3 regions of the Streptomyces yamdrokensis genome follow, and region 2 is predicted to be linked to each of the others. Evidence: riboswitches for the same ligand, from Rfam matches in the RefSeq annotation. Region 2 holds a riboswitch; each other region holds the start of a gene.

The links. A riboswitch is a leader RNA that binds a small molecule or an ion and turns the genes downstream of it on or off. The one in region 2 is predicted to bind cyclic di-AMP.
Positions count from the first base shown of each region.
Region 1: it holds a riboswitch for cyclic di-AMP, as region 2 does, so the genes downstream of both, ACWZEH_RS25940 (M23 family metallopeptidase) here and ACWZEH_RS20375 (transglycosylase SLT domain-containing protein) in region 2, are expected to answer to the same signal.
Region 3: it holds a riboswitch for cyclic di-AMP, as region 2 does, so the genes downstream of both, ACWZEH_RS13695 (transglycosylase family protein) here and ACWZEH_RS20375 (transglycosylase SLT domain-containing protein) in region 2, are expected to answer to the same signal.

Region 1 is NZ_CM132679.1:5,835,501-5,845,384, forward strand. Features, by position in the region: gene ACWZEH_RS25925 (DNA gyrase/topoisomerase IV subunit A) at 1-693, opposite strand, end outside; gene ACWZEH_RS25930 (M16 family metallopeptidase) at 1,087-2,481, shown strand; gene ACWZEH_RS25935 (M16 family metallopeptidase) at 2,478-3,866, shown strand; cyclic di-AMP (ydaO/yuaA leader) riboswitch at 4,100-4,264, shown strand; gene ACWZEH_RS25940 (M23 family metallopeptidase) at 4,278-5,051, shown strand; gene ACWZEH_RS25945 (GntR family transcriptional regulator) at 5,308-6,012, shown strand; gene ACWZEH_RS25950 (HPr family phosphocarrier protein) at 6,205-6,486, opposite strand; gene ACWZEH_RS25955 (bifunctional acetate--CoA ligase family protein/GNAT family N-acetyltransferase) at 6,663-9,704, shown strand.
Region 2 is NZ_CM132679.1:4,554,043-4,563,926, reverse strand. Features, by position in the region: gene ACWZEH_RS20420 (tetratricopeptide repeat protein) at 1-651, opposite strand, end outside; gene ACWZEH_RS20415 (DUF6668 family protein) at 784-1,290, shown strand; gene ACWZEH_RS20410 (amidase family protein) at 1,326-2,549, shown strand; gene ACWZEH_RS20405 (flavodoxin family protein) at 2,660-3,244, shown strand; gene ACWZEH_RS20400 (hypothetical protein) at 3,264-3,854, opposite strand; partial or broken gene ACWZEH_RS20395 (ABC transporter permease) at 3,905-4,018, opposite strand; partial or broken gene ACWZEH_RS20390 (ATP-binding cassette domain-containing protein) at 4,023-4,318, opposite strand; gene ACWZEH_RS20385 (LolA family protein) at 4,403-5,656, opposite strand; gene ACWZEH_RS20380 (polyprenyl synthetase family protein) at 5,912-6,922, opposite strand; cyclic di-AMP (ydaO/yuaA leader) riboswitch at 7,594-7,758, shown strand; gene ACWZEH_RS20375 (transglycosylase SLT domain-containing protein) at 7,762-8,256, shown strand; gene ACWZEH_RS20370 (HAD family hydrolase) at 8,347-9,216, opposite strand; gene ACWZEH_RS20365 (GNAT family N-acetyltransferase) at 9,391-9,884, shown strand, end outside.
Region 3 is NZ_CM132679.1:3,159,126-3,169,009, reverse strand. Features, by position in the region: gene ACWZEH_RS13705 (cytochrome P450 family protein) at 1-1,171, shown strand, start outside; gene ACWZEH_RS13700 (transglycosylase family protein) at 1,502-2,443, shown strand; cyclic di-AMP (ydaO/yuaA leader) riboswitch at 2,775-2,944, shown strand; gene ACWZEH_RS13695 (transglycosylase family protein) at 2,949-3,707, shown strand; gene eno (phosphopyruvate hydratase) at 3,987-5,267, shown strand; gene ACWZEH_RS13685 (FtsB family cell division protein) at 5,414-5,908, shown strand; gene ACWZEH_RS13680 (DUF501 domain-containing protein) at 5,981-6,637, shown strand; gene ACWZEH_RS13675 (Ppx/GppA phosphatase family protein) at 6,634-7,584, shown strand; gene ACWZEH_RS13670 (NAD(P)/FAD-dependent oxidoreductase) at 8,005-9,408, shown strand; gene ACWZEH_RS13665 (class I SAM-dependent methyltransferase) at 9,766-9,884, shown strand, end outside.

The DNA.
Region 1 (9,884 bases), 1.3 Mb from region 2:
GGTGGGCAGGTCGGGGCCGGGGACGTGCTTCATCAGGGCGTCGAGGTCCGCGTTCGGATACCGGATCAGGTGGCGGGCGGCCGCGATCACCTCGCGGAGGTTGTGCGGCGGCATGTTGGTGGCCATACCGACCGCGATGCCCGACGCGCCGTTCACCAGGAGGTTCGGGAACGCGGCGGGCAGGGTCGTGGGCTCCTGCTCCTGGCCGTCGTAGTTGGGCGCGAAGTCGACCGTGTCCTCGTCGATGGACTCGGTCATCAGGCTCGTGGCCTCGGTCATCCGGCTCTCGGTGTACCGCATGGCGGCCGGCGGGTCGTCATTGCCCAGGGAGCCGAAGTTGCCGTGTCCGTCGACCAGGGGGACCCGCATCGAGAAGGGCTGTGCCATGCGCACCAGGGCGTCGTAGATCGACGCGTCGCCATGGGGATGCAGCTTGCCCATCACCTCGCCGACCACGCGCGCGCACTTCACGTAGCCGCGGTCGGGGCGCAGGCCCATCTCGTTCATCTGGTAGACGATGCGGCGGTGCACCGGCTTCATGCCGTCGCGCGCGTCAGGCAGGGCGCGGGAGTAGATGACCGAGTACGCGTACTCGAGGAAGGAGCCCTGCATCTCGTCGACGACGTCGATGTCGAGGATCCGCTCCTCGTACGAGTCGTCGGGCGGCGGGGTCTTCGTGCTGCGGCGGGCCATCGCTGCCGGCTCCTTGCTGAAGCGTGGGACGGTATCTGACGCGGACCATTGTGGACCGCCGCACCGACAACCGGGACCATGCCCCCGCCGCCGGCCTCCGTCGGGGGCCCGGGGCGGGGTGCCGGCAGGGTACGCGCACTTCCCTCCGGCGCCGCGAGCGGGGTGGCGGGAGAGAACCGGCGCCGGGCGCACGGCCCCGTGCGCCGCCTGCGATCCCGTACGCCCCACGACCCCCATGCGTACCGCGTCGTCCCACCCGTACCCGTGGTTCTCGCTCTCGGCGTATCCGGTCCCGTCCGGGAACTTCACCGGTGCTCCGCACGCTTGCATACAGTGGCAGGACCGGCACAAACGGCGGATGCGACGACCGCCTCCGCGATCGAAGGGACGTACATGCCCATGGGTCACACGGCCACCGCCCAGGCAGGCTCCGGCGGCCTGACAGCGACCGAGCACCGGCTGTCCAACGGCCTGCGCGTGGTGCTCTCCGAGGACCACCTGACCCCCGTCGCGGCGGTGTGCCTCTGGTACGACGTCGGTTCGCGTCACGAAGTCAAGGGCCGTACCGGCCTGGCTCACCTTTTCGAGCACCTCATGTTCCAGGGCTCGGGGCAGGTGAAGGGCAACGGTCACTTCGAGCTGGTCCAGGGTGCCGGAGGCTCGCTCAACGGCACCACCAGCTTCGAGCGGACCAACTACTTCGAGACCATGCCGACCCACCAGCTGGAGCTCGCCCTCTGGCTCGAGGCCGACCGCATGGGCTCCCTGCTGGCCGCCCTGGACGAGGAGTCCATGGAGAACCAGCGGGACGTCGTCAAGAACGAGCGCCGCCAGCGCTACGACAACGTCCCCTACGGCACGGCCTTCGAGAAGCTGACCGCTCTCTCCTACCCGGCCGGCCACCCGTACCACCACACGCCCATCGGCTCGATGGCGGACCTGGACGCGGCCACCCTGGAGGACGCCCGCGCCTTCTTCCGCACGTATTACGCGCCGAACAACGCCGTGCTCTCCGTCGTCGGTGACATCGACCCGGAGCAGACGCTCGCCTGGATCGAGAAGTACTTCGGCTCCATCGCCTCCCACGACGGCAAGCCCGAGCCCCGCGACGGCTCGCTGCCCGAGATCATCGGCGAGGAGCTGCGCGAGCTCGTCGAGGAGGAGGTCCCGGCGCGTGCGCTGATGGCCGCCTACCGGCTGCCCGAGGACGGCACCCGCGCGAGCGACGCCGCGGACCTGGCGCTCACGATCCTCGGGGGCGGCGAGTCCTCCAGGCTCTACAACCGGCTGGTACGACGGGACCGCACGGCGGTGGCGGCCGGGTTCGGCCTGCTGAGGCTGGCCGGGGCGCCCTCCCTGGGCTGGCTGGACGTGAAGACGTCCGGTGACGTGGAGGTGCCCGTCATCGAGGCCGCGATCGACGAGGAGCTCGCCCGGTTCGCCGAGCAGGGGCCCACGGCCGAGGAGATGGAGCGCGCCCAGGCCCAGCTGGAGCGTGAGTGGCTCGACCGGCTCAGCACCGTCGCCGGCCGGGCCGACGAACTGTGCCGGTACGCCGTCCTGTTCGGCGACCCGCAGCTCGCCCTCACCGCCGTCGGACGCATCCTCGACGTGACCGCCGAGGACGTGCGGGAGGTCGCCGGGGCCCGCCTGCGTCCCGACAACCGCGCGGTGCTCGTCTACGAGCCCGTCACCCCCGAGGCCGGGGAGCCCGAAGAAGCCGCAGCCGCCGGAGCCGAAGAAGCCGCGGCCGCCGGCACCGACGAGAACGAGGAGACGGCGAAGTGACCGAGCTCGCCACGATGGACTTCCACCCCCAGCCGCAGGCGGGCGAGGCCCGGCCCTGGGCCTTCCCGGCCCCCGAGCGCACCACCCTCGGCAACGGTCTGACGGTGCTGCGCTGCCACCGCCCCGGCCAGCAGGTCGTCGCTGTCGAGGTGCTCCTCGACGCGCCCCTGGAGGCCGAGCCCGCCGGTCTCGACGGTGTCGCCACCATCACCGCGCGGGCGTTCTCCGAGGGCACCGACAAGCACTCCGCCGAGGAGTTCGCCGCCGAACTGGAGCGCTGCGGCGCGACCCTGGACGCCTACGCCGACCACCCCGGTGTCCGCCTGAGCCTCGAGGTACCGGCCTCCCGGCTCGCCAAGGGACTCGGACTGCTCGCCGACGCCCTCAGGGCGCCCGCGTTCGCCGACAGCGAGATCGAGCGCCTCGTCCGCAACCGCCTCGACGAGATCCCGCACGAGCTGGCCAACCCGTCCCGCCGCGCCGCCAAGGAACTCTCCAAGGAGCTGTTCCCGGCGGCGTCGCGCATGTCCCGCCCGCGCCAGGGCACCGAGGAGACGGTCGCCGGCATCGACTCGGCGGCCGTACGCGCCTTCTACGACACGCACGTCCGCCCCGCGACCGCCACCGCGGTGGTCGTCGGCGACCTCACCGGCACCGACCTGGACGAGCTGCTCGGCGAGACCCTCGGAGCCTGGACCGGATCGGCCGCCCAGCCGCGGCCCGTCGCGCCGGTCGCCGCCGACGACACGGGCCGCGTCGTGATCGTGGACCGCCCCGGCGCCGTACAGACGCAGCTGCTCATCGGCCGCGTGGGCGCGGACCGGCACGACCGCGTGTGGCCCGCGCAGGTGCTCGGGACCTACTGCCTCGGCGGCACCCTCACCTCCCGCCTGGACCGCGTCCTGCGCGAGGAGAAGGGCTACACCTACGGTGTGCGGTCGTTCGGCCAGGTCCTCAGGTCCGCCCCGGACGGCACCGGCGCGTCGCTGCTCGCCATCAGCGGTTCCGTCGACACCCCGAACACCGGGCCCGCCCTGCGGGACCTGTGGACGGTGCTGCGCACCCTCGCCGCGGAAGGCCTCACCGACGCCGAACGCGACGTCGCCGTGCAGAACCTGGTGGGCGTGGCACCGCTCAAGTACGAGACCGCCGCGGCCGTCGCCGGCACTCTCGCCGACCAGGTGGAGCAGCACCTGCCCGACGACTACCAGGCCGAGCTGTACCGGCGGCTCGCCGCCACCGGCACCGTGGAGGCGACCGCGGCGGTGGTGAACGCCTTCCCGGTGGACCGCCTCGTGACGGTCCTGGTCGGCGACGCGGCGCAGATCAAGGAGCCCGTCGAGGCGCTCGGCATCGGCGAAGTCACGGTGGTTTCCGCCGAGTAGACGACCCGTCGGCGCACCGCCGGCGGCCGTCCGGCCGCACGCCGGACGCACACGCGCGCGGCCCTGGTGACGAGAACGTCACCAGGGCCCCTTTATGTCCGAATTGGTGCGGGAGGTGCCTGTCTGCCCTGTGGGATGCGCTACAAAATCCTGGATTCGTTTGGGAACGGGAAGACGTCCCGTTTAGCGTCAGGCGGTCTGTTCGTCGGGCAGTGCGCCGCACCCGCGGCACCGGACAGTCATCGCCGAGTCCCCGTACGGCGCGAGCCAGGGGAGCCGGGGACCCGTCAGAAGTCCCTGGGGTGAATCGGACGCCCGCGCGTGTCGCGAGGGGGTCCGTAGGAGACCTTCCTGCTCCGAACCCGTCAGCTAACCCGGTAGGCGAGAAGGAAGGAAAGGACCACCCTGTACATGGCGTTCACCCGCGCCACCGGGAAGCACCGTCGTCCCAGCCGCGTGCATCGCGGCACCGCCAAGGCGGCGGGCGTCGCGGCTCTCACCACCACCGGTGTCATCGGCTCCCTCTCCGCTCCGGCGCTCGCCGCCGAACCCGCCGCGGCGCAGACCGGCCTGACCCCCGTGGTCACCATGGGCGACGAGGTCGCCGCCAGGGTCGACGCCCAGGCCTCCGCCCAGCACGAGGCCGCACGCGAGGCGGCCCAGGCCGCCGCACGCGAAGCCGCCGAGGAGGCCGCCCGGGAGAAGGCGGCCGAGGAGGCCGTCAAGGCCCGCGAGGCCGAGGAACGCGCCGCGCGTGAGGCCGAGCGCAAGCGCCTCAACACCTTCGTGTCCCCGATCGCGGGCTCCTACGTCTCGACCGGCTACCTGTCCGGCGGCGCCGTCTGGTCCTCCGGCACCCACACCGGTGTCGACTTCCACGCTGCGAGCGGCACCCCCGTGCTCTCGGTCGGCATGGGCACCGTCGTCGAGGCGGGCTGGGGCGGCGCCTACGGCAACCAGGTCGTGATCAAGATGCACGACGGCACGTACACCCAGTACGGCCACCTGTCGTCCGTCGGCGTCTCGGTGGGCCAGCAGGTCACCCCGGGCCAGCAGATCGGTGTCTCCGGCGCCACCGGCAACGTCACCGGCGCGCATCTGCACTTCGAGGCCCGCACCACCATCGAGTACGGCTCCGACATCGACCCCGTCGCGTACCTCCGCGCGCACGGCGCGAACGTCTGACCGGGGGTACGCCTCCCTGACCGGCGTGCGCACCTGGGACGTCCGCGTGATCCCCTGACGTCCCAGGTGCCCGCTTTTTGCGGTACGGCCCCGGCTCGGCTCTCCGAGTCGGGGCTTTCGGCGTTTCCGGCTGTCCGTTGTCCAAAAAACAGACATGATTCCCGGCCCACCGTCGGAAATTCCCGCGCGTTGCAATAGAGTCACGGAACAGGTGTCACCCGTTGACGTTATGCGGGGATTAATTCGGAGGTCGGTCATGCGTATTCCGGCGCACTCGGTGTGCACGGCGATCCGGGACGACATCGTCTCGGGTGTCTACGAGCGTGGCGGCCGGCTGACCGAGGAACTCCTCGCCCGCCGCTACGGTGTCTCGCGCGTCCCCGTCCGGGAGGCTTTGCGCACCCTGGAGGCCGAGGGCTTCGTGGTCACCCGGCGGCACGCGGGCGCGTGCGTCGCGGAACCCACCGAGCAGGAGGCCGCCGACCTGCTGGAGATGCGGCTGCTGCTGGAGCCGCTCGGTGCCCTGCGCGCCGCGCAGCGCCGCACCGAGGCCCATCTGAAGGTGCTGCGGGGCCTGGTCCGGCTGGGCCAGGAGCGGGCCCGGCAGGGCAACGGCGACGACCTGCGCTCACTGGGCGGCTGGTTCCACGAGACGCTCGCCCAGGCGTCCGGCAGCCCGGCGCTGACGTCGACGCTGATCCAGCTCCGGCACAAGATCGGCTGGATGTACGAGGTACGTGGGCCGAGGGACCCGGTGGAGTGCTGGGCGGAGCACGGCGCGATCGTCGACGCCGTGGTGCGCGGCGACGGCGAGCGTGCGCGTGCGGTCACGACGCTGCACACCGAGCGCGCCGCCGCCGCCCACCGCCTGCGCTTCACCGCGAGGGCCGGCCGGACGGCCCGCCCCGAGCGTGTGAGGAACTCGCAACATCCCGTAAACACGCCGAGTCTCCGGCATTAACACGGAGACCGTATACAAGAGAAGGTAATTCGGTGGAAGTGAAATCCGCCTGCCGTTTTTCGTGAGCGCGGGATTGTGCGCGGGGGAGTGGCGCCCGGGAAAACCGGTGGGCAGGGAAAGCGGAGACGCCGGAGAACAGCGGAGCCGCGTCGCCCGCAATGGGTGACGCGGCTCCGTCCGCTGCCGGGTTTCTCACACGGTCTCGGGGAGTTCCTCGAGCCCTTCGGAGACCAGCTTCGCCAGCCGGTCGAGGGCGGCTTCGGCCCCCTCGGCGTCGGAGGCGAGGACGATCTCCTCGCCCCCCTGGGCGCCCAGGCCCAGAACGGCCAGCATGGAGGCCGCGTTGACGGGGTTGCCGCCGGCCTTGGCGATCGTCACCGGGACGCCTGTGGCCGTGGCGGATCGGACGAAGATGGAGGCGGGGCGGGCATGGAGGCCCTCGGCCCAGCCGACGTTGACGCGGCGCTCAGCCATGTGTTGCTGCCCTTCGAAGTTCAGGTTGTCTAGACCAGTTTCCCATATCGTGAAGCAAGCCGGGGAGGGGCACTCGCTCCCGCTCCCCGGCGGCACCGGACCGCGGCCTCGGCCCGGTGCGCGCCCCCACAGACTGCCTCGCGCCGTTGTCGTACGCGAGCCGTACTCTGGGGCCCATGCAGACCTCGTCGGACCGGCACGAGTATCCCGCCCACTGGGAGGCCGACGTGGTGCTGCGCGACGGCGGCACCGCGCGGGTCCGCCCCATCACCGTCGACGACGCCGAACGCCTGGTCAGCTTCTACGAGCAGGTGTCGGACGAGTCGAAGTACTACCGCTTCTTCGCGCCCTACCCCCGCCTGTCCGCCAAGGACGTGCACCGCTTCACGCACCACGACTTCGTGGACCGGGTGGGGCTCGCAGCCACCGTGGGCGGCGAGTTCATCGCCACCGTACGCTACGACCGGATCGGCCCCGACGGGGCGCCCGCTTCCTCCCGCCCGTCGCCCACCACCACCCTTGCCGAAGGGCGCCCCGCACCCGCCCCCGCTGTCTCCGACGAGGCCGAGGTCGCCTTCCTCGTGCAGGACGCCCACCAGGGCCGGGGCATCGCCTCCGCCCTGCTCGAGCACATCGCCGCCGTCGCGCGGGAGCGCGGCATCCGCCGGTTCGCCGCCGAGGTGCTGCCGGCCAACAGCAAGATGATCAAGGTGTTCACGGACGCCGGGTACACCCAGAAGCGCAGCTTCGAGGACGGCGTCGTCCGCCTGGAGTTCGGCCTCGAACCCACGGACCGCTCCCTGGCCGTGCAGCAGGCGCGCGAGCAGCGCGCCGAGGCCCGCTCGGTGCAGCGGCTGCTTGCCCCGGGCTCGGTCGCCGTCGTGGGCGCCGGCCGCACGCCCGGCGGCGTGGGCCGAGGCCTCCTCGGCAACATCCGGGACGCCGGCTACACCGGCCGCCTGTACGCCGTGAACAAGGCCCTGCCGCCGGAGCAGGAGGAACTCGACGGAGCCGCCGGGGTGCCCGCCCACCGCTCGGTGCGGGAGATCGACGGCCCGGTCGACCTCGCCGTCGTCGCGGTGCCCGCCGAACACGTCCCCGAGGTCGTCGCCGAATGCGGCGAACACGGGGTGCAGGGGCTCGTCGTCGTGAGCGCCGGGTACGCCGACGCGGGCCCCGACGGCCGCGAGCGCCAGCGCGCCCTCGTCCGCCAGGCCCGTTCGTACGGCATGCGGATCATCGGACCGAACGCGTTCGGCGTCATCAACACCTCCCCGGACGTACGCCTGAACGCCTCGCTCGCACCGCAGATGCCGCGCCCCGGCCGCATCGGCCTGTTCGCCCAGTCCGGAGCCATCGGCATCGCCCTGCTGTCGCGGCTGCACCGGCGCGGCGGGGGCGTCACCGGTGTCACGGGCGTGTCCACCTTCGTGTCCTCCGGCAACCGGGCCGACGTCTCCGGCAACGACGTCCTGCAGTACTGGTACGACGACCCCGACACCGATGTCGTCCTGATGTACCTGGAATCCATCGGCAACCCCCGCAAGTTCACCCGCCTCGCCCGCCGGACCGCCGCCGCGAAGCCGCTGGTCGTGGTCCAGGGTGCCCGCCACGGCTCCGGACCCCGGGGGCACGCCGTGCGCGCGACGCGACTGCCCCACGCGACCGTCTCCGCGCTGCTGCGGCAGGCCGGGGTCATCCGGGTGGACACCATCACGGAACTGGTCGACGCGGGCCTCCTGCTCGCCCGCCAGCCACTGCCCTCCGGCCCCCGCGTGGCGATCCTGGGCAACTCCGAGTCCCTGGGCCTGCTCACCTACGACGCCTGCTTGGCCGAAGGGCTGCGCCCGCACCCCCCGCTGGACCTCACCACCGGGGCGTCGGCGGCGGACTTCCACGCCGCGCTGTCCCGGGCGCTCGCCGACGACACCTGCGACGCGGTCGTCGTGACCGCGCTCCCCGCACTGGGGGAGCCGCCGACCGACGACGCGGCACTCGCCGGGGCGCTGCGCTCGGCCGCCGCCGCGACCCCGTCCAAGCCGGTCCTGGTGGTCCACGTGGAACTCGGCGGCCTGGCCGAGGCCCTCTCGGCGGCGGCCGGCACGGCCCCGCGGCCCGCCCCGGCCACCGAGGACCGCCCCCGGGCGCAGGACCCCGGCTCCGCACCATCCGCCGATCAGCGCCCGGCCACCCCCGGGGCACCGTCCGCCGCCGGACCGGCCGCCCCCGCGACGCCGGCTGCCGCACCCGGGCCGGCCGCTCCACAGAGCCCGGCCGGCCCGCCTGCCCCCGGGAGCCCCGGCCCGGCCACCCCGTCGACGCCCGTGCCCGCGCCCGGGAGCCTCCCCGAGGACGCCCACCTCATTCCCGCCTACCCCGCCGCCGAACGCGCGGTCCGGGCCCTGGCCCACTCCGTCGCCTACGCCCAGTGGCGCCGGGACGCCGCCGACCCCGGCAAGGTCCCCGCGTACGAGGACATCGACGAGCGGGGCGCCGCCGCCCTCATCGACGCGCAGCTCACGCGCGGGGAGAGCCTCACCCTCGGCTCCGAGGAGACCTGCGCCCTGCTCGGCGCCTACGGCATCCACGTCCACCGCGCCCTCCCCGCCCCCACCGCCGACGCCGCCGTCGAGGCCGCCCGCGCCCTCGGCCGGCCCGTCGCCCTCAAGGTGACCGCCCCGCACCTCAGGCACCGCGCCGACCTGGGCGGCGTACGGCTGGACATCGCGGACGAGGAGCAACTGCGCCGGGCCTACGCCGAGCTGACGCAGCAGCTCGGCACGCCCGAGGAACTGCGCCTCGTCGTGCAGCGGATGGCACCGCGCGGTGTCGACACCATCGTCCGCGCGGTGATCGACCCCGCCGCCGGAGCCGCGCTCTCCTTCGGGCTCGCCGGCCCCCCGTCGCAGCTGCTCGGGGACATGGCGCACCGGCTGATCCCGGTGACCGACCGGGAGGCGGCCTCCCTGGTCAGGTCGATCCGCACCGCACCCCTCCTGTTCGGCTGGCGCGGCTCGACCCCGGTCGACACCCCCGCCCTCGAGGAACTGCTGCTGAGGGTGTCGCGGCTGGTCGACGACCACCCCGAGGTCGTCGCGGTCGGCCTCGAGCCGGTCGTCGTCGCCACCCGCGGGGTGAGCGTCCTCGGTGCCTCCGTACGCCTGGCCCCGCCCCCCGCCCGCGACGACCTCGGCCCCCGGACCCTCCCGGCGTACTGAGGGCGGCGTGAGCCCTCCGACCGTCCCAACTCGGCAGGTCGCCGCGGGTTTGACGGCGCGTCGGGCGGGTTACCCGTGCTTCCGGCCGGCAGCGGCACCTGCCGCGGGCACAGGACGGAGAGAACGGCATGCATCTCGGGGCCATCGACGCCGGCAGGACCGGCTCCCCCCTCGCCCGGC
Region 2 (9,884 bases):
CGCCGCCGCCCCGGGCACCGGCCGCAGCCGGAAGGTGGGGGCGGAGTCCCGTACGGGGTCGGGTGCCGGGTCCCGGTCCGGGGCTGATGCCCGTGCCGGGGGCGCGTCCGGTACCGGTACCGGTACCGGACGCAGGATGTGGGTGGGCCGGTCGTGCCCGGGACGCGAGGGCGGAACGGCGACCGGGCCCGGGGCCGCGGAGAAGGGGGCGCCGGCATGCGGCGCGGCCGCTGATCCCTCCTGGGCCACGTCCCGGCCCGGCGCGTGGACCGGCCCCGGCTCCGGCCCGGACCCCGACGCGGACTCCGGCCCCGGCTCCGGTTTCATCGGCGCCGGGGCCCCCGTGAAGCGGCTGGCGCCGTCCGGGTCGACCTGGAGGGGGACCACGTAGCCGATGCGCTCGTCGTGGACGGTGGCCAGGACGGCACACCCCGAGGCGAGGGCGATGCGGTGGAGCCGGTTCAGCACGGCGTGCTGAACCTCCTCACCGGGGCCGGCGACCACCAGTGCCCCGTCGACGGACGCGCTCCGCGTGCCCGCGCCGCCCCCCGCGGCGACGGGTATACGGACGTCGATCGGCACTGCCGCAAGGTGCGCCGCGTGTGCGGCCTGCTGCTGTTCCCGCTTCTTCTCGCGGCTGAGTCGCGCCATCGTCCCCTCATTCGGGTTGTTGACCTGCCGACGAGTCTGTCCGCTGAGCCCCGTTTCTCACGTCACCGCGTTGTCACAGGCTCGTCCCAACGGCCGGCATGAGGACCGGGGTGGCGAGGCAGGAGAACGGGCATGCGTACAGGCATGCGACAGGGACCGGAGATCTGGATCCGAGGACCGGTGGGAGTGCCGGAACCGGACCCGCCGGAGTTCGCCCACACCCGGGCGGTGACCCGGCGCTTCTCCTGGGTCGGTCTTCATGGCGGCGCCGGGGCCTCCACCCTCGCCGCGGTGCACGGTGGCCACGACAGCGGCCGCGCCTGGCCCGGACCGGCCGAGCCGCAGTCGGTGCTGCTCGTCGCCCGGACGCACGCGTCCGGTCTGGAGACCGTCGTCCCGGCCGTGGAGATGTTCCGGCGCGGGGAGGTCCCGTACGGGCTCGCTCTCGATGCCGTCGTCCTGGTGGCGGACGCGCCGGGTCGCCTGCCGCGCTCCCTCGCCCGGCGGATCCGGCACCTCGAGGCGGTGACCGACGTCTACCGCGTGCCATGGGTGCCCGCGTGGCGCTTGGGCGACCTGAGCGGCCGGCTGCCGCGTGAGGCCGAACCACTGGCCCGCCTGACGGGATCGGCGCGCTGAGCGGCGGCCAGGACGCCACTTCGGCTTCGGCTTCGGTGGCGGAGATCGCCTCCGCGGTACGCGCGGGGGCGGTGCGGGCCGTCGATGTGGTCGCGGAGTCGCTGGAGCGGATCGAACGGGCCGATCCGGTGCTGTGCGCGTTCACCGAGGTGTGGGCCGAGGAGGCACTGCGGCGGGCCGGTGAGGTGGACGCCCTGGTCGAGGCGGGCCCTCAGCATCCACCGCGTCCACCGCGTCCGTCCGGCTTGAGCGTGGGTGGGGGCCCCGGGGCTCGCGCGTGGCTGCCGCTGGCCGGGGTGCCCGTCGCCGTCAAGAAGGGGCGGCACGGGCTGCGGGCGGTGGGCCCGCTGCTCGCAGCCGGTGGTGTCGCGGTGGGTGCCACCGCGGTACCCGGGCCCGGCACCTCCTGGCAGACCTGGGGCCTCGGGGCCCGCGGACGGACCCTCAACCCGTGGCGGGCCGACCGTACGCCGGGCGGTTCCTCGGCCGGGGCCGCGGTCGCGGTGGCGGCGGGCCTGGTGCCGCTGGCGACGGGCAGCGACGGCGCGGGGTCGGTACGCATCCCGGCGGCTTGGTGCTCAGTCGTCGGCCTCAAGGTCACCAACGGCCTGCTCCCCTCACCCGACCGCACGGGGCTCGCGGCGCCCGGAGTCCTCGCCCGTACGGCGGCCGACGCGGCGGCCTGGTGGCGGGCGGTGTCACCGACGCCCACCGGCGTCGACGCGCGGCCGCCCCTCCCGTGCACCGCCGTCTGGTCCCCCGGCCTCGGCTTCGCCGGTCCCGATCCGGAGCCCCTCGCGCTGGCACGGGCGGCGGTCGGCCGGCTCGTGGACGCCGGAGTCGTACGGCTCGTACGGCCGTCGGCACCGCCGGTGCTCATGGACCCCGCCCCGGCCTGGCTCGCTCTGCGCAACCCCGGCACGGCCCCCTCCGGCCTCGCCGAAGCCCACCGCGTCCGGGCGGAGAACGACCGGCGCCTGGCCCGCCTCTTCACCGGCGCCGAGCTGCTGCTGACACCCACCGCGCCCACCGCGCCGCACGGCCACGAAGGGCCGGGGGACGTCTACTCCACCGCGCTCACCTGGGCGTTCAACCTGAGCGGGCACCCTGCGCTGAGCCTGCCCGCCGGATTCGGCACCGACAGCTGCCCGGCAGGACTCCAACTGGTGGCACCGCCCGGACGGGAGGCACTGCTGCTCGCTGTGGCAGGGGCCGCGGAGAAGCCGAGCAGCGAAGGAGCTGGGCGGCTGAGGAGCTGAGCGGCTGAGGAGCCGAGGGCCGCCGTCCGAATCCCCTTGGACATTTACTTGCGCATGCATATGATGCACATGCCTGTAATTGACGCACGCCGACCATCCAGGGGATGACCATGACACGCCGTTTCCTCTTCGTCCTGGGGAGCGCCCGACGCGACGGCAACTCCGCGCTGCTGGCCCGCCGGGCCGCCGAACAGCTGCCCGCGGGTACGGAGCAGCGCTGGGTCGACCTCACCGACCGTCCGCTGCCCGAATTCGAGGACCTCCGCCACGACAGCGACCACGTCCGCCCCACGGAGGGCGATGTCGCCCTGCTGCTCGACGCCACCGTCGCGGCGACGGACGTGGTGATCATCTCGCCGCTGTACTGGTACTCGGTGTCCGCGCAGACCAAGCGCTACCTGGACCACTGGTCGGGCTGGCTGCGCACCCCCGGCCTGGACTTCAAGGCGACGATGGCGGGGCGCACGCTCTGGGGCGTCACGGCGCTCTCGGACGACGAGCCGGTGGTCGCCGATCCGCTGATCGGTACGCTCCACCACTCCGCCGCCTACCTGGGCATGCGCTTCGGCGGGGTGCTGCTCGGCAACGGCAGCAAGCCGGGTGACGTACTGAAGGACGACGAGGCGCTGACCCGCGCCAAGACGTTCTTCGCACAGGACGCGCCCCTCGCCCGCTTCCCGTACGAGGCCGGCTGACCCGGCCGCGGCAGCGGTCTCACCAGCCGGGCTGCACCTCTCCCAGGACGTCGCCGCCGATGTGCGCGGCGAGCTTTTGGGCGCGGGAAAGGTCACCGTGCTTGGTCACGTGGACGAAGACGGTGTGCTCCTCGGTCCAGCCGCCGTACTGGGCCTCATCGCCGTGGAACACGACCTGGACCCCGTCGTGGTTCCAGTGCCCGTACGAGTCCGCCTCCGGGTCGTCCGGCCACCGGCCGTTCCATTCGACGGCCGCCGTGCCCTCGCCCAGAGCGGCCAGGAACCGCTCCTCGACCTCCCCGCCTTCGACGTCCTCACGGAAGGACAACGGCAGGTGCGTCCGGAGTTCGGCGTCGTCCAGCGTCGCCACGTCGAGGTCGAAGAGGAGGTAGTGACCCGTCGTCGGGTCCTTGCGGGTCTCCTCGTAGTCGAAGGGCACCCCGGGAACGAGCTCGGCCATGCGCCGCACCTCCCGGGGCGTCCGCATCTCGGCGAAGAGCCGGATCCGGTCGTCGATGTGTTCCAGCAGTGCGCACAGCCGCTTGGCCTGCCGGTACGCCTCAGCCGCGTCGCTGGTCCAAAGGACGGGATACGCTTTCGAGTTGCCCACGGGCCGAACCGTCGCACGCCGGATCCCGACCGCGCCACCGCGTTTTCCCACGCGGTGACGCCCTTCGTCGTGAACCTCGCCCGGGCCGCCGAGCCGGACACCAGCGCGTACAAGGACTGGAGACCGAGGTTCTTCACCGGGTCGTCCCAGTGGACGGGCTCGCGCGCTGCCGGGGAGGAGGCCGTACGGGAAGGGCCCTTCGACGAGGGTCCCGACCCGCGGGAGCACGGCGCGCGTGGAGTGCGACATGGGCCGTCCGAGGACGTGCGCCGTGCCCGAGGTGGGCTCGGTCGGGCCCATCAGCGTGCGGATGGTGGTGGTCTTGCCGGAACCGTTGGGACCGAGGAACCGGAGCCGTTGGGACCGAGGAAGCCGAAGACGCCGCCCGCCGGGACGGTCGGATCGAGGCCGTCGACGGCGAACTGTCCACCGCGGTGGCGCCCGGTGAGGGTACGGGTGACGATGACGCCGTCACCCGTACCCCGTACCCCGTGTGACGGATGCCTCGCCCGTCGGCTCCCCCGTTCCCCGTCGTGCCGCTGCCCGGGTTACTTCGCCTCGTCGGCCGCCTTCACCAGGGCGTCCTTGGTGACGGCGCCCACGTAGACCTTGCCGTCCTCGGTGAACAGGGCGTTGACCAGGCGGGTGCTGAACACGGTGCCCGTGCCGAACTCGCCCTTCACCTGGTCGCCGAGCGAGCCGAGGAAACCGTCGAGGTCCCCGCCTGCGGAGCCGGTCGGCAGACCGCCCCCGGCGCCGGTGTCGAAGGCGGCGACGGAGTTCCAGCCCTCGCCGAGCACCTTCAGTCCGTCGAGGCCCTTGGCCAGGTCCTCCTCGGGCTTCGCGCCCTCCGGCTTCCCGTGCTCCCTTGCCTTCTCGTCACCGCCCTTCTCACCGCCGTGCAGCTCGCCCTCCTCGGTCACCTTGGCGCCCTTGGGCGGGGTGAAGTCGAAGGTCGACGCGGCCGGCCGGTCGAAGCCGACCTTGGTGAAGCCGACGTCCACGACGGCGGCACCGCCGCTCGCCGGGGTCAGCGTGAACTTCAGCGGCGTACCGGTCCTGTGGTCCACCGCAATGCTGATGGCGCCGACCGTGGAGCCGGACTGCCTGGGCTTGACGACCAGCTTGTACGCGTCCCGGCCGGCCACCTGCGCGGTGCCGTCGACGGTGACGGACGTGGTGTCGTCGACCGACTTCAGCACTTCCTCGGCGAAGTCCTTCGGCGTTGCCGGGGGCCGGTGCTCCCGGCCCTCGCCCCCGGCGGACTCGTCGGTGGTGCCGTGGAAGACCTCGTTGGACTCGCTGTCGTAGCCCCAGACGTCCTCGCCGTTGTGGATCAGGCTGTACTCGGACGCGTCCCCGAGCAGCGACACCTTCTGCCGGTCGGGGCCGTCGGCCGCGATGCGCAGGGTGTGCGTGCCGGACGCCAGCTCGGTGAGCTTGGCCGTCGGGTCGGCGGAGGAACCGCCGTCCCCGCCCTGCCCCATGGCGCCGGAGGTCAGGCCGCTCTCCAGGCCGCCGAGGTCCGGCAGCCCGAGGTCGGTGGTGATCTTCACGGTGCCGGACAGCTGCTCGACGTCCGACTGGGCGATCTTCTCGATGAGCTGTGCGGCGGTGATCTTCGGCAGGTCCGGGTCGCCGGAGTCGGCGATCGCGGGGACGAGCCCGATGGTCGCGGCCGCCACTCCCATCACCGTGACCGGGACGACGTACCGCGCGGCCCTGCGCCGGCCCGCGCCCCGCTCGTCGGCCTCGCCGGCCTGCCGAGCGGTCGTCGTGTCGTCGGATTCGTACGGTGCCATGTGTGCCCTACCTCCGTGGTCGGCGGCGGCCTGCGTCTCGTGTCGCTCGCACCAGTCACACCCTGAGCCGCCATTCTCACCCGAATCGGTGAGAAGTGGTGATGTCCGTCGTGTTCCATCTGACCAAACCCGGTGGGCGGATGCGTCAGACCCCGGACTCAACTCCGTGTACTGCTGCGGTATGACACCGGGCGTCGTTTCGGCCCCCGACCAGTAGGGGTCGGGGGCCGGGGTGGCGGACGGGACGGCGGCGGGTCAGCCGGCCCGGTGCACCACCGCGTCGCACAGCTCGACCAGGGCCGTCTTCGACTCGCACTCCGGCAGCGGGGCCAGCGCCGAGCGCGCCTCCTCCGCGTAGCGCACGGTGTCCTGGCGGGCCTGCTCCAGCGCGGGGTGGGCACGCAGCAGCCGCAGCGCCTCGGCGTGCCGGGCGTCGTCGCCGAGGTCGGAGTCGAGCAGCTCGCACAGGGCGACGTCCTCGGCCCGCCCCAGCCGGGCCGCCCGCTCGCGCAGCCGCAGCACGGGCAGCGTCGGGATGCCCTCGCGCAGGTCGGTGCCCGGGGTCTTGCCGGACTCGTGGGAGTCGGAGGCGATGTCCAGTACGTCGTCGGCGAGCTGGAAGGCGACCCCGAGCCGTTCGCCGTACTGGGTCAGCACGTCCACGACCGTGTCGTCCGCGCCGGACATCATGGCGCCGAACCGGCAGGCGACGGCGACCAGCGAGCCGGTCTTGCCACCGAGGACGTCCAGGTAGTGGTCGACCGGGTCGCGGCCCTCCTGCGGTCCCGCGGTCTCCAGGATCTGACCGGTGACCAGCCGCTCGAACGCCTCGGCCTGTACCCGTACGGCCTCCGGGCCGAGGTCGGCCAGGATGTGCGACGCGCGAGCGAAGAGGAAGTCACCGGTGAGGACCGCGACGGAGTTGCCCCAGCGGGTGTTGGCGCTGGGCACCCCGCGCCGTACGGTGGCGTCGTCCATCACGTCGTCGTGGTACAGCGTGGCCAGGTGGGTCAGCTCCACGACCACGGCGGACGGTACGACACCGGGCGCGTAGGGGTCGCCGAACTGGGCGGCGAGCGTCACGAGCAGCGGCCGGAACCGCTTGCCACCGGCCCGCACCAGGTGCTGGGCGGCCTCGGTGATGAAGGGGACCTCACTCTTCGTGGCCTCGAGCAGCCCTTCCTCGACAGCCCTCATTCCGGCCTGGACATCGGCCTCCAGAGCCTGGTCCCGCACGCTCAGCCCGAACGGCCCGACGACGGTCACGAGGGGTCTCCTGTCTGCTGGTGTCCACTGGCGCTTAGACGTCTTGCACAGTTTGTCGATAGGTCGCTGACATCACTCGAGTCAGCGTATCCGGTCATGTTTCGATCACCGTCAGCACCCACATTCCCCGGCCTCACCCGCACACGCGCGGACCGAGGCTCACGGCGCCCTCCGGTATCGGATCACCATCGGATCGTTTCTGACCAGTTGGTAACAAAGGATATTCGCCACCTTTCGGATGCAGCGACCCACTCTCGAGGCGCAACCCCGCACCCGGCCCGGCATGCGACCCGACACCCGGCACGACACGCGGCCCGGCGTACGGCCCGACGTACGGTCCCGCACGCGGGTCGCCCCGCCCACCCCGGAGTCCGATTTGCCGTAATTGCCAAGCGGATTCCCCTTGGTGGCAAATGCGTCCACGCGGTGCGGCCAGTGAAGTGAGTCACGCGCGTCCCGGCACGTCCGCCCCTCGCGCCGACCGGCGCTTCCCCTTGCCACGAACGCGAGTTGACCCTTGGCGCCCGCAAAGGATCAAGTACCCCAAAACCCCCGCAACAAGATCAAGCGGTGCGATCCGTGATGGTCGCACTTGTTTCCGACAAGTGCACTCGCATACGTTCCCGGCTTGTCGGGCGGACGCCGAATCCTGCCGCCGCCCGCGCCACCCATCGACGAACTCACTCACGCACGGCAGGAGCGGGGGACCCAGGCAAGCCGCCGGACCGGTTCGCAGCCGGAACGGCTCGGGGTGAAGCCATGCCCGCACGGGCACGGCCGGGCACTCTCCCGCCCGAACCCGACAGCTCACCTCGCAGGCGTAGGAGAGGAACACAGACATGACCGCATCCGGTCCGCCCCGCCGCTTCGGCCGCTCCCGCCTCGTCCGCTCCTTCGCCGTCGCCGGTGTCGCGGCGGTCGCCCTCCCGCTGTTCGGTGCCACCACCGCCTCAGCCGCGCCCGCCGCTGCCGCGACGTCCACCCCTGCCACCGCCGGCACCGTGACCGCGTACCCGGACAACCTCGACGGCTGGATCCGCGAGTCCCTGTCCGTCATGGCGCAGCACGGCATCCCCGGCAGCTACGACTCCATCCACCGCAACATCCTGCGCGAGTCGTCCGGCAACCCGCAGGCCATCAACCTGTGGGACTCCAACGCCATGGCCGGCACCCCGTCGAAGGGCCTGCTCCAGGTCATCGACCCGACCTTCCAGGCGTACCACGTGCCCGGCACGGCCTTCGACCCGTTCGACCCGGTCGCGAACATCACGGCGGCCTGCAACTACGCGGCGGACCGCTACGGCTCCATCGACAACGTCTTCGGCGCCTACTGAGACACCTGAGACATCCGATACGTCCGGGCCCATCGGAACGCCGGAACACCGGAACGCGGCGGCACCGGCCACACCGGCGGACACCGAGGCCTACCGGGACACGCTCCCGGACCTGGGGCGGGGCAGCACGTGTTGGGGCACGCGCGGCTCCGCTCCGCCGAACAACCGCTCGAGGACGACGGCCACGCCGTCGTCCTCGTTCGACGTGGTGACCTCGTCGGCCACCGCCTTGAGCTCGGGGTGCGCGTTGGCCATGGCGACTCCGTGGGCCGCCCAGTCGAACATCGGGATGTCGTTGGGCATGTCACCGAAGGCGACGGCCCGCTCCGGATCCAGCCCCAGGTGCTCGGCGGCCAGCGCGAGACCCGTCGCCTTGGTGACACCGCACGGCTGGAGTTCCACGGTGCCCGGACCCGACATCGTGACCGTGGCCAGCGAGCCGACCGCCGCACGGGCCGTCGCCGCCAGCTCGTCGTCGGTCAGGTCGGGATGGCGCAGCAGCACCTTGCTGATCGGCCGGGCCCACAGATCGTCCCGCCGTTCGACCCGCACGGCGGGCAGCGTCGGGTGCGGCATCAGATAGCCCGACTCGATCAGGGTGAGCCCGTCCACCCCGTTCTGGTCGACCGCGGCGTACAGCTCCCCGACCTCGGCCTCGATCTTGCCGAGCGCGGTCTCCGCCAGTTCCCGGTCCAGGGTGACCGACCACAGCAGCCGGTCCGTGCCGGCGTCGTACACCTGCGCGCCCTGTGCGCACACCGCGAGCCCCGTGGACCCCAGGTCGTCCAGGAGCGGCCGCACTCCGGGCGCCGGGCGCCCCGTCACCACGAGGTGCCGGACACCGGCCCGCGCCACCATCGCCAGCGCGGCGAGGGAGCGGTCGGAGAGGGTGTCGTCGCCGCGCAGCAGCGTCCCGTCCAGGTCGGTGGCGATGAGCGAGCAATCGGTGGGTGCGGCCATGATCAGAGAATACGGACACCGCGCGCCCCCGACTCACCACGCCCCGGGCACCCGCCCCGCGCACCGATCGCGGCCTCTGCACCACTTGGCGGCAACATGCTCCGCTACCTACCGTTCTCGTGGTCCTGGGCGGTACCTTCCAAGTGTCCAGGGGGGACTTGATCGGGGGGTCAGGTGAGCAGCGGACGCACACGTGTGCTGAGGCTCGACGAGCTCGGCGAGGGGGAGCGGGAGCGATGGCGTGAGCTGCGCGCCGCCTCAAAGGCACCGCGCAGCCCTTTCATGGAACCGGAGTTCGCCGCCGCCGTGTCCGGGGTGCGGCCGCAGGCCCGGGTCGCGGTGCTGTACGAGGGGGCGTCCGCCGAGCCGGCCGGCTTCCTGCCGTACGAGCGGGGCGCGTGGGGGCAGGGCCGGGCGATCGGGCTCGGGGTCTCGGACTGCCAGGGCGCCGTCCTGCGGCCGGGTCTCGCGCTGGAGACCGGTGAACTGCTGCGTGCCTGCTCGGTGTCGAGCTTCGTCTTCGACAACCTGGAGGCGGACCAGGCCCTCTTCGTCCCGCAGGCGGCCCGGGAGCACGCCACCTTCGTCATCGACGTGGAGAAGGGCTACGAGACCTACGAGTCCGTCCTGCGCACCCAGTCGCCGAAGTTCCTGAAGACCACCCTGGC
Region 3 (9,884 bases), 1.4 Mb from region 2:
CGTGCACCGGACGCGGCTGCCCAGCGGGGTGGAGGCCTGGCTGGTCACCCGGTACGCCGACGCCAAGCAGACGCTCGCCGACCCCCGCCTCTCGAAGAACCCGGAGCACCACGACGAGCCCGCCCACGCCAAGGGCAGGACCGGCATCCCCGGTGAGCGCAAGGCCGAGTTGATGACGCATCTGCTCAACATCGACCCGCCGGACCACACCCGGCTGCGCAGGCTGGTCAGCAAGGCGTTCACACCGCGCCGGGTCGCCGAGTTCGCGCCCCGGGTGCAGGAGCTCACCGACGGGCTCATCGACCGGTTCGCGGAAGACGGCTCAGCCGACCTCATCCACGACTTCGCCTTCCCGCTCCCCATCTACGCCATCTGCGACCTGCTCGGCGTTCCGGAGGAGGACCAGGACGACTTCCGCGACTGGGCGGGCATGATGATCCGGCACGCGGGCGGTCCCAGGGGCGGTGTCGCCCGGTCGGTGAAGAAGATGCGCGGCTACCTGGCCGACCTGATCCACCGCAAGCGCGAGGCCCTGCCCGCCGAACCCGCCCCCGGCGAGGACCTCATCTCCGGCCTGATCCGCGCCTCCGACCACGGCGAGCACCTCACTGAGAACGAGGCAGCCGCCATGGCGTTCATCCTGCTGTTCGCCGGCTTCGAGACCACCGTCAACCTCATCGGCAACGGCACCTACGCCCTCCTCACCCACCCGGGGCAGCGCGAGCGCCTGCAGAAGTCCCTCGCCGCCGGGGAGCGCGGGCTGCTGGAGACCGGAGTGGAGGAACTCCTGCGCTACGACGGGCCCGTGGAGCTGGCCACCTGGCGGTTCGCCACCGAGGCGCTCACCCTCGGCGGGCAGCACATCTCCGCGGGCGACCCGGTCCTCGTCGTCCTGGCCGCCGCGGACCGCGATCCGGAGCGGTTCGCCGACCCCGACGCACTCGACCTCGCACGGCGCGACAACCAGCATCTGGGGTACGGCCACGGCATCCACTACTGCCTCGGCGCCCCACTGGCCCGCCTGGAGGGCCAGACCGCGCTCGCCACGCTGCTGACCCGGCTGCCGGACCTCGAACTCGCGGCGGATCCGGCCGGACTGCGCTGGCGCGGCGGCCTCATCATGCGCGGACTGCGCACACTGCCGGTGAAATTCACCCCGCCCCCGATGTGATGTTGGGAACGGGGCCGACGCGCCCGGGACACATTCCGAAATGCCCGGATGGTCTTCGAAAGTGCCCCGGAAAAGCCCTCGGCGTATCCGTCGGCCACGACGCAAGTGACCGTCAGGGCCGCCTCGAACACGGTCCGTCGACCGTTGGCAGGACGGCTGTGAAGGTGACACCCACTCAACTCCGTGATCTTCGTGTGATCTGCGCGGCATGAACTTGTGACAGACGTTCGACTGCCTATACGTTCACCCATCAAGCGCGGCGTCCCGCTTTTCAAACGTCATGGTTTGAAACGCCGTGCGAGCAACTGTTGTCCTGCGAAAGGTCTCCGCATGCTCTCCGGGAACGGTCGTCACCGTCGGCCCCGCCAGGCTCCGGCTCTTCTCGTCGCGGCCGGAGTGACCGGCTCGGCCATCGCGATCCCCCTCCTCGGGGCCGGCGCCGCCAGTGCCGCCGACGGCTCGACCTGGGACCGGGTGGCCGAGTGCGAGTCGGGCGGCTCCTGGAGCCAGAACTCCGGCAACGGCTACTACGGCGGCCTGCAGTTGACCCAGGAGGACTGGGAGGCCTACGGCGGCCTCGACTACGCGGCCAGCGCCGACCAGGCCAGCCGCGGCCAGCAGATAGCCGTGGCCGAGAAGATCCTCGCCGACCAGGGCGTCGGTGTGTGGAGAGCCTGCGGGCTGCTGGGGGGCCTGGAGCAGGACTCGTCCGTGCTCGACGTCGACACCGGCGCGGAGGGCGACTCGTCGGGCGGGACCGGCTCCGAAAGGTCCGCCACTCCGTCGCCGTCCCAGTCCGCCGGCTCCTCGTCGGACGCGAAGGACGCGAAGGACGCCGAGGGCGACGAGGGCGACGAAGACGCCGCGGACGGCCGGAAGAAGGAAGGAGGGGCGGACGCCTTTCCCTCCCCCTCCGCGTCTTCCTCCGCCAAGGGTGACGACTCGGACAAGTCGGGGCAGAAGGCCGACGCTTCGGAATCGGCCGACGGCGAGGACTCCGGCGGCGGCCGTCACCGCGGCGCCAGCGCCGAGGAAGAGGCGCGTGCGGACCGTGACGCCGGATCCTCCGGCCGGCACGCCTCGCGCGGCGGTCTCGGCTTCACGCGCGGCCTCGACGGCTCCTCCCCGTCGAGCGACTCCGGCGCGGCCTCCGCGGGCGGCTCCTCGGTCGCCTCCGACTCCCTTGCGCTCGGCGGCGGATGGCTCGCCCAGTACGGCGGGGACGACGAAGCCGCGGGCGCGAACGCCCCGAATCTCACCCTTTTCGGCTAGGAACTCGCATCTGGTTTCGAATCGGGTAAATGCCGACATTCCCGCAGCGGCGGCCGGCCGCTCGGGCGTCGGCCGTGCGCCGGCCGGGTGATGACGGTGCGTCGATTGGGCGACAGGCGGGCCGGCGTGCGAAAAAGCGCGTCGGCGGCGGAAGTTGAGAGTCACGTTTCGCAACGAATGTCCGTTTTAAAGGTGATGAGAGATAGGTCTCAGAAGCCCTGATCGTCTTTGATAATCCGCCGGGGGCGTGCCTACGGTCGTGATCGCTCGCCATCGCGGGCCCCGGCTGCCGCCACGCCGAATCCTGCCAGTGGCAGCACGGGAACAGTCGTCGCGTCATGCGCCGTAGGCAGGAGCGGGGGACCCAAGGTAGGCGCCGGATCCGGTGAAGTACGCCGGATGCGGCTCGGGGTGAAGCCGCGTCCCGCAAGGGAACGCGGCCGGGCAACTCAACCGGCCCGAACCCGACAGCTCACCTCGTAGGCGTCGGTGAGGGGATCCATCCATGCTGTTTTCCAGCAAGGGCAAGCACCGTCGTCCGTCCAAGGCCACCCGTGCCATCGCCGTCGCCGGCATCACCGGTGCCGCCGTCGCCGCCCCGCTGATGGCGGCCGGCAGCGCCTCGGCCGCCACTCCCGCCGAGTGGGACACCGTCGCCCAGTGCGAGTCCGGCGGCAACTGGTCGATCAACACCGGCAACGGCTACTACGGCGGCCTGCAGTTCTCCGCCTCCACCTGGGCCGGCTACGGCGGCACGCAGTACGCCGCCACCGCCGACCAGGCCAGCAAGGCCCAGCAGATCGAGATCGCCGAGAAGGTCCTCGCGGGCCAGGGCAAGGGTGCCTGGCCGGTCTGCGGCAAGGGCCTGTCCAACGCCGCCTACACCGGTGGCGGTTCCGCCGAGGGCTCGGGCAACCAGGGCTCCGGCAGCCAGGACGGCGGCTCCTCGCAGAGCTCCCAGCAGCAGTCCCCGGAGCAGGAGCCCCAGGAGCAGAGCACCGAGGCCGCTCCCGAGCGTTCCGCCGAGCAGAAGGCCTCCCGCTCCGACGAGCGTCCGGCCGCCGGGAAGACCGTCACCACCCCGACCGGTGAGAAGGTCGAGAAGGGCGACGGCGAGTACAAGGTCGTCAAGGGCGACACCCTCAGCTCGATCGCCTCGGAGCACGAGGTCAAGGGCGGCTGGGGCAAGCTGTTCAAGCTGAACGACGACATCGTCGAGGACGCCGACCTCATCTACCCGGGCCAGCAGCTGCACCTGAAGTAGGACGCCGGCCGCGGGTCCGGGCCCCCGTCCCCGCGAAGGTCCGCCCCGCCCCGGCGCGTCTCCCCCGTACGCGCCGGGGCGGGGCTTTTCCGTGGCCGGCCCCGGCCCCCCGTCCCCGGATTTCCCGGAAACCTTTTTGTTCCGTTCGGAAACAATTTACTCTCGGTTCTGTCCGCGAAGCGGCCGACCGGATGGCCGATCGCCCCGGGCCGGATAGGCTCGGGTCCGCAGGGCCCCGTGGCCCCGCTGAACCACGTCACATCCATGAAGGAGATGCTCGTGCCGTCCATCGACGTCGTCGTAGCCCGGGAAATCCTGGACTCCCGAGGCAACCCCACGGTCGAGGTCGAGGTCGGCCTCGACGACGGCAGCACGGGTCGTGCCGCCGTCCCGTCCGGCGCCTCCACCGGCGCCTTCGAGGCCATCGAACTCCGTGACGGAGACCCCGACCGTTACCAGGGCAAGGGTGTCGAGAAGGCAGTCCTGGCCGTCATCGAGCAGATCGGCCCGGAGCTCGTCGGCTACGACGCCACCGAGCAGCGCCTGATCGACCAGGCGATGTTCGACCTGGACGCCACCGACAACAAGGGCTCCCTCGGCGCCAACGCCATCCTCGGCGTCTCCCTGGCCGTCGCCCACGCCGCCTCCGAGGCCAGCGACCTGCCCCTCTTCCGCTACCTCGGCGGCCCCAACGCGCACCTGCTGCCGGTGCCGATGATGAACATCCTCAACGGCGGTTCGCACGCGGACTCCAACGTGGACATCCAGGAGTTCATGATCGCCCCGATCGGCGCGGAGTCCTTCTCCGAGGCCCTGCGCTGGGGCACCGAGGTCTACCACACGCTGAAGAAGGTGCTGAAGGGCCGCGGCCTGTCCACCGGCCTCGGCGACGAGGGCGGCTTCGCCCCGAACCTCGGCTCCAACCGTGAGGCCCTCGACCTCATCCTCGAGGCCATCAAGGAAGCCGGTTACACCCCCGGCGAGCAGATCGCCCTCGCGCTCGACGTCGCCGCCTCCGAGTTCTACAAGGACGGCACGTACGTCTTCGAGGGCAAGGAGCGCTCCGCCGCCGAGATGACGGAGTACTACGCCGAGCTGGTCGCCGCGTACCCGCTGGTCTCCATCGAGGACCCGCTGTTCGAGGACGACTGGGAGGGCTGGAAGGCCCTCACCGACAAGCTCGGCGACAAGGTCCAGATCGTCGGCGACGACCTGTTCGTCACCAACCCGGAGCGGCTGGCCCGCGGCATCGAGGAGGGCGCGGCCAACGCCCTGCTGGTCAAGGTGAACCAGATCGGTTCGCTGACCGAGACCCTGGACGCCGTCGAGCTGGCCCAGCGCAACGGCTTCAAGTGCATGATGTCGCACCGTTCCGGCGAGACCGAGGACGTCACCATCGCCGACCTGGCCGTCGCCACCAACTGCGGCCAGATCAAGACCGGTGCCCCGGCCCGCTCCGAGCGCGTCGCCAAGTACAACCAGCTGCTGCGCATCGAGGAGATCCTCGACGACGCCGCGGTGTACGCCGGCCGCAGCGCCTTCCCGCGGTTCAAGGGCTGATCCGCCGGTCTGCCGGCCCGACGACCCGTGCCGGGTGACGACCGAGGTCGTCGTGTCCTGGCCGGTCGTCCGTACGTCCCCGGACGCGGTCCCGTACCGTGTCCGGGGACGTACGCGCGTATGACAGGGGAACGGGAGGCGGGGAGATGGCCGTGAAGGACCGGGACCGGTTCTCCACCGCGACCAGGATCCGGCTGATCGGCGAGCAGACCGCCGCCCGGGTCTACCGCTCGCAGACCAAGCGCCAGGCCCGCCGCTCCCGGCTGACCGGCCGGGCCGCGCTGCTCGCCCTGGTCGTCTGCTCGATGATCGTGGCCCTCGCCTACCCCATGCGGCAGTACGTGTCCCAGCGTGCCGACATCGCCGACCTCCAGCGGGAACAGGACGCGGCCAGGGAGCGGGTCGAACAGCTGCGCGACCTGAAGGCGCGCTGGCAGGACGACGCCTACGCCGAGCAGCAGGTCCGAGCCCGGCTGCACTACGTCATGCCCGGCGAGACCGGCTACATCGTGATCGACCCGGGCACGGCCGAGCAGCCGCGCGCCGACCGGGGATCGGCCGACCGCCCCTGGTACGCGAACGTCTGGGACGGCGTCGACAAGTCCGACGCGGCCGGGAAGCCCGACGCGGCCGGGCGATGAGACCGGTACCGGGACCGTAGCCTTACTACTCACGAGCACCGCAGAGAGCACCGGCACCGCAGAAAGACGCATATGGACACTCCCGCCCGCCGCCCGGCCACCACCCCTCAAGGGCAGCGCTCCGCGCTGGCGTTGTTCGATCTGCCCACGACTTTGCGCACCGACCCGACCGACGCGGACGTCGAGGCGTTCAAGCAGCAGCTCGGGCGGCCCCCGCGCGGGCTGCGCGCCATCGCGCACCGCTGCCCCTGCGGGCAGCCGGACGTCGTCGAGACCGCGCCGAGGCTGCCCGACGGCACCCCCTTCCCGACGCTGTACTACCTCACCTGCCCCCGGGCCGCCTCGGCGATCGGGACACTGGAGGCGAACGGCGTGATGAAGGAGATGACGGAGCGGCTGGCGACGGACCCGGTGCTGGCGGCCGCGTACCGCGCGGCGCACGAGGACTACGTCCGGCGCCGCGACGAGATCGAGGAACTGAAGAACTTCCCGAGCGCCGGCGGGATGCCGGACCGGGTGAAGTGCCTGCACGTCCTGGTCGCCCACTCGCTGGCCGCCGGCCCAGGCGTCAACCCGCTGGGCGACGAGGCGCTCGCGATGCTGCCGCAGTGGTGGGGCAAGGGCCCGTGCGTGACGGTCGCCGAGCCGCCCGCCGACGGGGGACGCCGGGGGGAGAGCCCGGACGGCGGCTGCTTCGCGGCCGAGCCGATCGAGGGGGACGACCGATGACCCGTGTCGCCGCCATCGACTGCGGTACCAACTCGATCCGGCTCCTGGTGGCCGACGCCGACCCGCTCACGGGCGAACTTGTCGACCTGGACCGGCGCATGACGATCGTTCGGCTCGGCCAGGGCGTCGACCGCACCGGCCGGCTCGCCCCCGAGGCGCTGGAGCGGACGTTCGCCGCCTGCCGCGCGTACGCCCGGGCCATCAAGGAGCACGGCGCGCAGCGTGTCCGCTTCGTCGCCACCTCCGCCTCCCGCGACGCCGAGAACCGCGACGAGTTCGTGCGCGGGGTGCTGGACATCCTCGGCGTGGAGCCCGAGGTCGTCACCGGCGACCAGGAGGCCGAATTCTCCTTCACCGGTGCCACCAAGGAACTGACGGGCCGTGCGGACCTGCGCCGCCCGTTCCTGGTCGTGGACATCGGTGGTGGCTCCACCGAGTTCGTCGTGGGCGACGACCGCGTACGGGCCGCCCGGTCCGTCGACGTGGGCTGCGTACGGATGACCGAGCGGCACCTGCTGCGGGACGGGGCGGTGCAGGACCCGCCGTCCGAGGAACGGATCGCCGCGATGCGGGCCGACATCGAGGCGGCCCTCGACCAGGCCGAGCGGACGGTTCCGCTGCGCGAGGCCCGCACCCTGGTCGGCCTGGCCGGTTCGGTCACGACCGTGTCGGCGATCGCCCAGGACCTCCCCGCGTACGACTCGACGGCGATCCACCACTCCCGGGTCACCCTGGAACGCGTCCGCGAGATCACCGGCAGCCTGCTCCACGCCACCCACGCGGAACGCGCGGCGATCCCCTCCATGCACCCGGGCCGGGTCGACGTCATCGGAGCGGGTGCCCTCGTCCTGCTCTCCCTCATGGAACGCATCGGCGCGAAGGAGGTCGTCGTCAGCGAACACGACATCCTGGACGGGATCGCCTGGTCCCTCGCCACTGGCGCGTAGCGCTCTGCTGAGCAGCGCGGACACACTTTGAGCGGTGATCGGAAGGGCCTGTCGGGCCCTTCCACGGGGTGTCGGCGGGAAAGTTCGTGAAGTTCTTCACAAGGAAATGGGCCCGGTGGGCCGAAGAACTGAGTCCGGTTGACCCTTTCGAGCCCCCTGGGCTGCTTTGAACGTGTTCAGTAGGCGCGGGCGAGAGTCTCGCGGGAGGCTGCCGCCGACCCTCCGTACGGGGCCTCACGGCGGCCTCGGGGGCGAAGAGAGGCAGCTCACGCGGCATTGACAACGGGGCGCGTATGGTCCTGGTTCCCGGATCCCGGCATGGGCTTGATCACAAAAGCCGGGAAGTGTAACACGACCACTGTCCGAGCTTGTGAAGGGGCGCACGAGCCCACCCCCCGGGGCGGGTGGATACTCGATGGCATGAGCACCACGGAGCGTCCCAGGATCCTCGTAGTAGGCGGTGGGTACGTAGGCCTGTACGCAGCTCGGCGCATCCAGAAGAAGATGCGTTACGGCGAGGCGACCGTCACCGTCGTCGACCCGCGGTCGTACATGACCTACCAGCCCTTCCTCCCCGAAGCCGCCGCCGGCAACATCTCCCCGCGGCACGTCGTCGTCCCCCTGCGACGCGTGCTCCCCAAGGCGGAGGTTCTCACCGGCCGGGTCACCACCATCGACCAGGACCGCAAGGTCGCCACGGTCGCGCCGCTCGTCGGCGAGGCCTACGAGCTGCCCTTCGACTACCTGGTCATCGCGCTCGGCGCGGTCTCCCGCACCTTCCCGATCCCCGGCCTCGCCGAGCAGGGCATCGGCATGAAGGGCATCGAGGAGGCCATCGGCCTGCGCAACCACGTCCTCGAGCAGCTCGACAAGGCCGACTCCACCACGGACGAGGAGATCCGCCGCAAGGCGCTCACCTTCGTCTTCGTCGGCGGTGGCTTCGCGGGCGCGGAGACCGTCGGCGAGGTCGAGGACATGGCCCGGGACGCGGCCAAGTACTACAGGAACGTCTCCCGCGAGGACATGCGCTTCATCCTCGTCGACGCCGCCGACAAGATCCTCCCCGAGGTGGGTCCCAAGCTCGGCGCGTACGGCAAGGAGCACCTCGAGAGCCGCGGTGTCGAGGTCTACCTCTCCACCTCCATGGACTCCTGCGTCGACGGCCACGTCGTGCTGAAGAACGGCCTCGAGGTCGACTCCCACACGATCGTGTGGACGGCGGGCGTCAAGCCGAACCCGGCGCTGGCCCGCTTCGGCCTGCCGCTGGGCCCGCGCGGCCACGTCGACACCCGGCCGACCCTCCAGGTCACCGGCACCGACTACATCTGGGCCGCGGGCGACAACGCCCAGGTGCCGGACCTCGTGGGCCGCAAGGCCGGCAACGAGAACGCCTGGTGCCCGCCGAACGCCCAGCACGCGCTGCGCCAGGCCAAGGTCCTCGGCGACAACGTGGTCTCCGGCATGCGGGGCTTCCCGCAGAAGGACTACAGCCACGCCAACAAGGGCGCGGTGGCGGGCCTCGGCCTGCACAAGGGCGTCGCGATGATCGTCATGGGCAAGATGAGGATCAAGCTCAAGGGCCGTCTCGCCTGGTACATGCACCGTGGCTACCACGGCCTCGCGATGCCGACCTGGAACCGCAAGATCCGGGTCTTCGCCGACTGGACGCTCGCCGTGTTCCTCAAGCGCGAGGTCGTCTCGCTGGGTGCGATCCAGTCCCCGCGCGAGGAGTTCTACGAGGCCGCGAAGCCGGCGCCGCTGCCCGCGGCCGCCAAGCAGGTCCCGGCCGAGAAGGCCGAGAGCGAGAAGGCCAAGGCCTCCTGACGACAGGCCTCCTGACGACAGGCTCTCCGACCGCGGGCCGCCCGACCCGCGGGCTCCGCCGGGCCCGCGCCCGGTCGGGCGGCCCGCGGTCCGCCTGATCCGACGGCCCGTCCGGTGCCCCTGGTCCGCCCGCCGAGAGCGACAGGCCATCGGTCAGGCCGTCTTCGGCTCCTCGAAAGGGCCGCCCGCCATCCGTGGTGCGGGCGGCCCTTTCCGGCGTTTTGCCCACTCATGACGCGCGCCGGGGGGTGCCGCGCGCCCCGCGGGTGTTTTCTTGGTGACGACATTCCGGGATTTCCCCTCCCTGAACTCTCGACCTCGCTCGAGCAGGGGACGGCTCTATCGGAGGTGTACACCATGAGAGACGCCGCTCCGCGGCTGAAGGGCCTGGTCGAACAGGTGACGGGCGCACCCCTCCCGCTGCGCGTCCGCGCCTGGGACGGATCACAGGCCGGTCCGCCCGACGCCCCGATCCT